One region of the Microbulbifer sp. ABE4_465 genome, then DNA from elsewhere that is predicted to be linked to it. Evidence: predicted binding sites of a transcription regulator. Region 1 holds the regulator's gene; the other holds the start of a gene.
What was found. Region 1 encodes LexA, which represses DNA repair genes until DNA is damaged. Its sites were predicted from a motif close to ACTGTNTNTANANACAGT; they were not measured.
Positions count from the first base shown of each region.

Region 1 (4,210 bases):
AGCAAAACGAATATGCGCCGGCATCACGGCCTCCAGCTCACCGGCCGCAATACTCTCGCTAAATGGTATGCAATCGGAAGACAGCACCTCCTCCAGGGGGCGCTGATCCACGGGCAACTCTTCATGACTGTCTTCGAGCACCTGCCCATGCCCCGGGAAGTGCTTGCCGGTCGTGGCCATGCCCGCGTCGTGCATACCCGCCATAAACGGGCGCGCCTTCTCGGCAAGCTTCAGTGGATCCCGGGCAAAGCTGCGATCGCCGACAATACGGCAGAAGTCGTCGTCCGCATCCAGCACTGGCGCGAAACTGAAGTCGATGCCAACCGCCAGCAACTCCGCGGCCAGCAACCAGCCCACATCTTCCAGTTGCTGTTTATCGGCCCGGGCACTAAGCGCCTGCATTGAGGGAATTCGGGTGAAAGAATCGCGAAAGCGCTGCACCCGGCCCCCTTCCTGATCTACCGCCAGCAGGATTTCAGGACGAAGGGCGCGAATCTCTGCAATCAGTGCCTCCAGCTGTGGCCGGCTTTCGAAATTCCGCGCAAAGAAAATCAGTCCGCCCACTTGGGGATGACGCAGCAGCGTGCGCTCTTCCTCGGTGAGGGTGTGCCCTTCGACATCAATCATTACCGGGCCAATCGGGGTAGACATCCGCATGAACTCCACATTGAATTTAATCGACGTCGCCGGCGTTGTTTCCCGGCATGGGCGCAGTGAGCATGGCTACGGCCGCGGGCGCCAGGCGCGCCAGGGTCTCCTCGAGACTGCTCTGGGCGCCAAAATCTTCCCGAAGGATAGCTTCAATGGCGTCAAAGCTCGAAAGAGAAAAGACCGTAGCGCCAAGCATGAAGTAGAGACGCCAGTAGAAGGTCACCGGGTCAACGTGCGGCAGAGCCGCCGCCAACTGCCCCGCAAAGCGCCGGTAGCTGTCACCGTAGCGGGATACGATAAAACGCCGCAAGTGCCCCTGGGACTGGGTATACGCCAGACCGAGCAATCGCATAAAGCGTTTCGGGTCGCGCCCCTGACTGGCCAGACCGGCCAGCGCCACCCGGTACAGGCTTTGCAGCAGATCATCCAGTTGCAGTGGCTCACCAGCCCCCGCCCTGCGCGCAAGCTCCTGATCGAGAATGGCCGTAAAAGGTGTAAGGAACCGCTCGAAAACAGCCTGAATCAGTTCTTTTTTAGAACCGAAATGGTAGTTCACCGCTGCCAGGTTCACCCCGGCGGTACTGGTGATGGTACGCAGGGAGGTCTCGGTAAAGCCCCGCTCCGCGAACAGGACTTCAGCGGCGTCCAGAATACGATGGACTGTGTCTGACTGACTCATGCCGATTTCACACCAATTCAAACCAACAATTTAAACGCTTGTTTTACCGCGAGACTAGCACAGTCCGCCGACGATGAAACCTGCGCAAGCCATTCTCCACCCCGCGGGAGTACCAAGCTTGCGTCCACCACATTAGAACGAGTGTACAAGTTCTGAAAGCGCCGGGATGGAACTGAAGGCGAAGACAACAAAGCAGTAAAAGAGGAGGAGCACGCCATGGCACGAATCGCTCCGGAAATTGGCAGTTGGTTTGAAAATTTTGATACTGGCGACCTGTTTGAAGTGGTTGCGGTTGACCATCCCGCCCGCACGATCGAAATTCAGTATGTGGACGGCAGCCTGGACGAAATCGAGTTCCAGAACTGGCCGTCGCTACCAGTGATTGGCGCCGCCGCTCCGGAAGACGCCAATGCAGGTTATGGCACCTTTGCCGACGAAATGCAGGATGAGGAAGACGCAGGCTACCGCAGCCCGATCTTTTCTCCCGCGCAAAGCGCCATTGACCGGCTTGAAGGAGATTCGTTTCCGGGTACTGACGAGGGCTACTGACGGATCGCTCCGGCCAGTGCCCGCCGTCATCGTGCTGCGAGTCAACCGCAACCCCGCAATCGGGCAATGATTGCGCGCCCCTGAAATCTGTATATAATCACAGCAACTGTATATAAATACAGACAACAGGAAGGCGCCCATGACAAACCTCACTGCACGCCAGGCTCAGGTACTGGAACTGATCAAATCCTATCTGGATGATACGGGCTACCCGCCCACCCGAGCCGAAATTGCCCAGGAGCTGGGCTTCCGCTCACCCAATGCCGCGGAAGAACATCTGAAAGCCTTGGCCCGCAAAGGCGCGATTGAAATGGTCGCTGGCGCTTCCCGCGGTATTCGAATTCCCGACTACAACAGTGGTTTACCCATTGTTGGCCGCGTTGCCGCCGGCAACCCGATTCTGGCGGAAGAAAATATCGAAGAGTACTGCGAAATTCCCGCGGAATTTTTTCACCCACCCGCGGACTACCTGTTGCGCGTACACGGCATGAGCATGAAAGATGCGGGTATTCTCGACGGCGATTTACTGGCCGTGCAGCGCACTGACAATATTCGCAATGGGCAGATCGTTGTTGCGCGCATCGAGGACGAAGTCACCGTGAAGCGCTTCAAACGTCGCGGCAATCAGGCCACCGTGCAGCTGCTGCCGGAGAATCAGGACTTTGATGTGATCGAAGTGGACATGCGGGACCGCAGCTTTGCCATTGAAGGTTTGGCGGTGGGCGTGATTCGGCAGAACCCGATTTGACAATGGCGGTTCGGAGCGACAAGCCCGCAGGTTTTCTGGATCCCGGCCTTCGCCGGGATGACAAGTCGCCAAACATCCCGTGTCTCGCACTTCGAACATAAAAAAACAGGGCTTTTGCCCTGTTTTTTTATGTCTGCGAATTAACCACAGAATGTTCAGTGAATCGTGTGCTCGGCCAGATCCACCTCTTCTTCCTCAAACGGCTCCGGCTCCATCTCGTTGATGTCCTGTACCGCTTCGATCCCCGCCTCCAGCATGGCACGGGCCACCGCCACCTTGTGCTCGCGCAGGAAATGCTGGCTCTCGTCCGAGAAATGAATACGCACCAGCGGTTCTCCCTTGTGACCAGCGCGTCGCAACGCTACATCACCATTGGACAACTCGATGATTTCGTAAGTCTCGGTAGACATTCACTTCTCCACAAACCGCGTAATTTGGAGCCAGTGTACCACACCCTACCACTCCTGACTGTGGGCCCTCTGGCGCTGGATCAGCTCGAAAAGGGACTGGTACCACTGCTGCACCCGCTCACGGGTGAGAGGCTGGTCAGGGGCCTCGGCCGCGCTATCCAGTTGGCGTACCGGGATGATGGACTGGACGGTGGCAGCAGGTTTGGAGGGCGCCGCCTGCGCAGCAGAACCGGTAGAGCCAGAGCTTACTGAACCAGAGGCGCTCAGTACCCACAATTTACGCCAGGCTGCGAAGAGCCCCGCAAACCAGCTATCGGGGTTTTCTGCGAGACTGACCAGCTCATTGGCTTCACCACTGAATTTGCCACGCTGGGACACCAGGGACGCCAGCGCCTGCGCTGTTTCCGGCTCAGCACCGGCCGCAAAACCCAACTGCATCTGATGCCCCTGCTCCGCCAGAAACGCACGGTAACCACGCCACAACTGCAGCACCGCCGCTTCCAGCAGGGAGGACTCCAGCAACGGCGTATTGCCCGCTTCCGCGCTGGATTGCAGCAGCAGCTGGGCCTTACGCAGCGCCGAAGCGACGGTACCGGTATAGGGATTACTCAAACTGCATACCTCTGGGATTCTGGATCCCGGCCTTCGCCGGGATGACGGATAGGTCTGGATCCCGTTACCGGATCAAGTCCGGCACAGGCTCTTCGCCGGGATGACGGGTCGGCAGGTCTCCGACCAATTACTTGGCCGGGGATTTTTTTGGAGCAGCCTTTTTCTTGGCTGGCGCCTTCTTGGCAGCCGCTTTTTTGGCCGGGGCCTTTTTCGCGGCAGCTTTTTTCTTCGCCGGAGCCTTTTTAGCCGGCGCTTCTACCTGCCACTTGCCATCGCGATAGAACGCCTTCCAACCGGTCGCCTTGCCCTCTTCCTCACTCTGGACATACTGCTCCTGAGTTTTACGGCTGAAGCGCACAACCGTATCACGGCCCTCGTTGTCCTCGGTGGGAGCAGAGAACAGGAAGCTGTACTTGGGATCGATTTCGTCCTTGTGCGGCAGCAGCTCCTTGATCAGGGGTGCGCGGGTTTCGCGATTTTTCGGGAACTGACTGGCAGCCAAAAACAGACCGGAGGCGCCGTCGCGGAGAATATAGGTATCATCCACTTTCTCGCAGGCCA
Region 1 covers NZ_JBSWXV010000001.1:438,630-442,839, reverse strand. The annotation lists gene nagZ (beta-N-acetylhexosaminidase) at 1-651, opposite strand, end outside; gene ACXAG1_RS01760 (TetR/AcrR family transcriptional regulator) at 674-1,330, opposite strand; gene ACXAG1_RS01755 (DUF6763 family protein) at 1,547-1,879, shown strand; gene lexA (transcriptional repressor LexA) at 2,019-2,627, shown strand; gene ACXAG1_RS01745 (hypothetical protein) at 2,783-3,037, opposite strand; gene ACXAG1_RS01740 (hypothetical protein) at 3,083-3,649, opposite strand; gene topA (type I DNA topoisomerase) at 3,777-4,210, opposite strand, start outside.

Region 2 (4,210 bases), on a different contig from region 1:
GTAAACACAGGGTTGTCTTAACCCAGTCATGAATAAACCCCGTGCAGATACCAGTCCTCTGACGCCAGATCCTGGTATACCCAGTAAAGACTGCCGTGGGCGCCGCGGGCGATGTAGTAGTCGCGGGCGTGGCGGTGGTGTTGCCACCAGTAGCCGTCGATACGCTCTGGTCCCTGCAATAAATGTAGTTCGCCGTCGTAAAACAGTTTGTGGTCGCGCTGCTGAATACGGTCGGGCCGCGGCAGTAACCAGTTGGGGCGGGGGGCATTCACGGGCGTGAGTTGGTGGCTGCGGGATTTACTCTGCAGGGTGAGGCTGTCGGCGTTTTGCCAGGCCTGTTCCGGCAGGTAGCTTTCCTTGAGGGTGACGCCGGAGAGAGCCTGGTGCCCGAGGCGGGCCTTGAGCTTGTCGATCAGCTGGTAGCTCTCGTGCAGCTTGCTGCCCTCGTCAAAAAAATCCTCCCGCAGACTGTGACTTTCAATGGGACGCAACTGTTGGCACTTGAGGGTCAATGCCTGCACCGGCTCCTTCAGTTCAACCCGTTCAAACTGCAATTTTGTCAGCGCGATCAGGCGCTGGGGATCGAGTAGTGGGCGGGAGATATCCACATGGACCTGCTGGTGGCCGCGGCTGCCGTAATCCAGCACCCAGCACAACTGCTGACTGTATAACTGCCGGCGCTGCAACTGCCGGCACAGCTCACGCACCAGGCGGCCGGCGGGGAACAGCAGTTGCTCGCTGTTATCCAGCGGGCTCGGGAAAAACAGTTCACTGTGAAATTCCGCCGGTGGCTCGAAGCTGGCTACCGGATCCGGGCGGGTGCCGTTCAGGCGGGCGAGGTAGTCGATGAATCCGCGCCCGAAACGACTGCCCACTTCCGACAGCGGAATTGCCAGCAACTGGCTGACGCGCTTGATACCGCAGGCATACAACTTGGCGATGGCCTTGTGATTGCAGTCGAGAAGTTTGCTGGGGGCGAAGCTGATCCACTGGCGCCACTGCTGGGGCGTGGGAGCGGTTCTGGCTTCGGCCAGCCACTGGCGGTGTTCCGGCAACTGGCTGAGCAGGTGGGCGGCGCTGGGGCTGTGCCCCAGGCCCATAAAATGATGGACGCGCATCTTGCGCAGCTCTTTGCCCAGTTGTTGCAGCAGGGGCGCCAGGCCGTGGTGTGCCTTGAGGCTGCCACTGATTTCCAGATACAGGCAGGCGAAATTGCTGTCTGCCTGGTTCTGTTCGCGCTCGGCGCTGCGTGGGGAAACCACCGGGGTAAAGCTGTAGGCCCACTGGGCCAGCTGTTGTAGTAACTGCTCTTCCCGCTGCGGGTCCCGTTCCAGCAATTGCAGTTCGGCGCAGTAGGCGCAGGCGGTGGCGATGCTGAGTCCGGGCTCCACATTGTGGGCATTGGCCGCGGGGTTGGCTTCAATGATGAGGCTGTTCTGGGCCACGGCCACCGCGGTATTGTCGCCGGCGCGGTGGGCGCGGGTCAGTGCTTCCAGGGAGAGTTTTGGGAGCTGAATACAGAGCCAGAGCATAAGGTGTTCCTCGCGCCGCCTTGCACATTCAGTGCAGCGGCTGGTCCTGTCGCACCAAATCCGGGTTGCGCGCCAGATGCACGCGCTGGCCGGACTTGCCGCTCAGTTGTTTGAACAGGTGCAGCGCCAGCTGCTCTCCATCGCTCTTCAGTTGCAGGCGCAGTGCTGCCGGAGACGGGATTTGTGCACAGGAGCCGGGGCGAAAATGAAAATGCAGGCAGTCGCCATCGCGGGCGGCTACCTGCAGCCGGCGCAGGTCTTTATCGGCCGGAGTCTCCCTGTTCTGCCACTGAATCAGCGCACCGCAGGCGCCGGATTGCAGGGACTGCTCTGCCGCCCACAGCTGATCCCGCTGTCCTCTGGGGTGCAGGATCAGCAGTTTCTCCAGTTGCACGCCGGCCTGTACCAGTGCCGGGGCGTAGGGGATATGCGGCGGGTTGATCAGGACCACCATGCGCCCCTGACGGGTGAGTTCCGCCAGGGTCGGCAGGATCAGTGACATCTCGCCGATACCAGCCTTGTCGACCAAAAACTCCGTGGTGGCCGCGCGGGGCCAACCGTGCCCGGCCAGCAAGGCATCCAGCCCGCGGTAGCCGGTACTGATTCCGGTGCGGGGACGGCGCTGGCCACTGGCCAGTTGCCAGATGTCCGGGCGGGTCAGCAGTTGCTGCAGCGGCTCGTCATTGGCCTGCTTGGCTGGCTGATCACCTAACTGCTTGTTTTGCAAAAAGTTTTCGGCGCTGTTCACGATCGGCTCGCTCCACACGGGGGTTCTGATGGGGTTTGACTGTATGTGTGTACAGTGTCTACTGGTGATTTATACAGTACGTGTCCAGTATCGGCAAGCCCGTACCAGGTCTGCGTGCGCCAAATTCGACGCAGCCCATTGGCACTTTTTTGAACAAGGTAAAACGGCTATGATTCGGCCTCTTCAAATGACCGCCAGAAATGGGCCAAGACCAGATAAGCGAGGGGACAGGGTGAGCATCAAATCCGATAAGTGGATTCGTCGTATGGCTGAGAGTGAGGGCATGATCGAGCCCTTCGAGCCGGGCCAGGTACGCCACGGGGCCTCCGGCGATCGCCTGATCTCCTACGGCACCTCCAGTTACGGCTACGATGTGCGCTGCGCCAACGAGTTCAAGATCTTCACCAACGTGCACTCCGCCACCGTGGACCCCAAGGCGTTCGACGAAGACAGCTTCGTGGATGTGCAGGGCGACTACTGTGTTATCCCGCCTAACTCTTTCGCCCTGGCGCGCACCGTGGAGTACTTCCGCATCCCGCGTTCGGTGCTGACCATCTGCCTGGGCAAGTCCACCTACGCCCGCTGCGGCATCATCGTGAATGTGACGCCGCTGGAGCCGGAATGGGAAGGGCATGTGACTCTGGAATTCTCCAACACCACCAACCTGCCGGCGAAGATCTACGCGAATGAAGGTGTGGCACAGATGCTGTTCTTCGAATCCGATGAAATCTGCGATGTGTCGTATAAAGACCGCGGCGGTAAATACCAGGGCCAGCGCGGCGTCACCCTGCCGAAGACCTGATCCGTAGACCACTAGCCAATGACAGACCTTCCCACCCAGGCCGATGTACTGATCATTGGCGCCGGCGCCGCCGGCCTGATGTGTGCCGCGGTGGCGGGCAAGCGTGGCCGCAGCGTGCTGGTGCTGGACCACGCCAACAAGGTCGGCAAAAAGATCCTGATGTCCGGCGGCGGCCGCTGCAACTTCACCAACCTGTACACGGCGCCGGACAACTTCTACAGCGAAAATCCGCACTTCTGTAAATCCGCCCTGGCCCGCTATACCCAGTGGGACTTTATCGCCCTGGTGGAAAAGCACGGCATCCCTTATCACGAGAAAACCCTCGGCCAGCTGTTCTGCGATAACAAATCCCGCGATATTGTCGATCTGCTGCTGGCGGAGTGCCGCGAAGCGAAAGCCCAGATTCGCACCCGCTGTGAGATCCAGCGTGTTGAGCCTCTTAATGAAGAGAGTGCGAAAGGCTTTGAGGTGCACACCTCCCTTGGCAAAGTGGTGTGTGAATCCCTGGTAGTCGCCACCGGCGGCCTGTCGATCCCCACCATGGGCGCCACCGGATTTGGCTACGACCTCGCCAGGCAGTTCGGCCACAACATTATCTCCACCCGCGCCGCGCTGGTGCCTTTCACATTGAATAAGCGTGCACTGGCGCGGCAGCAGGAATTACCCGGAACCTCACTGGCAGTGAATGCCAGCTGCGCCGAGGGCCATTTCCACGAGCAGATGCTGTTTACCCACAAGGGCCTGAGTGGCCCGGCGGTGTTGCAGGTTTCCAGCCACTGGAAAGAGGGTATGCCGGTGAACTTCGACCTGGCACCGGGGCTGGACCTGTCCGAGTGGCTCAGTGAGCAGCGCGGCAAAAAGCAGGAGAGCTTTCTACATACGGTGCTGGCAGAGTTGTGGAGCAAAAAGCTGGTACAGTTTTTCCTGCAGAGAAATGGCCTGGAAAGCAAACCACTCAAGCAGTACAGCGAACAGGCGCTAAAGGATGTAGGCGAAAAGCTGCAGATCTGGACGCTGATCCCCGAGGGCACGGAAGGCTACCGCACCGCAGAAGTCACCCTTGGTGGCGTGGATACCAATGAAGTGTCATCGCGGAGTATGCAAAGTATGAAGCAAGCGGGGCTCTAT
Region 2 covers NZ_JBSWXV010000006.1:120,514-124,723, forward strand. The annotation lists gene ACXAG1_RS11700 (GIY-YIG nuclease family protein) at 1-30, opposite strand, end outside; gene ACXAG1_RS11705 (Y-family DNA polymerase) at 27-1,532, opposite strand; gene imuA (translesion DNA synthesis-associated protein ImuA) at 1,561-2,280, opposite strand; gene dcd (dCTP deaminase) at 2,513-3,082, shown strand; gene ACXAG1_RS11720 (BaiN/RdsA family NAD(P)/FAD-dependent oxidoreductase) at 3,101-4,210, shown strand, end outside.
Region 2: imuA (translesion DNA synthesis-associated protein ImuA) is a predicted target of LexA. The motif match lies at 2,319-2,336, and genes of this name have one in related genera.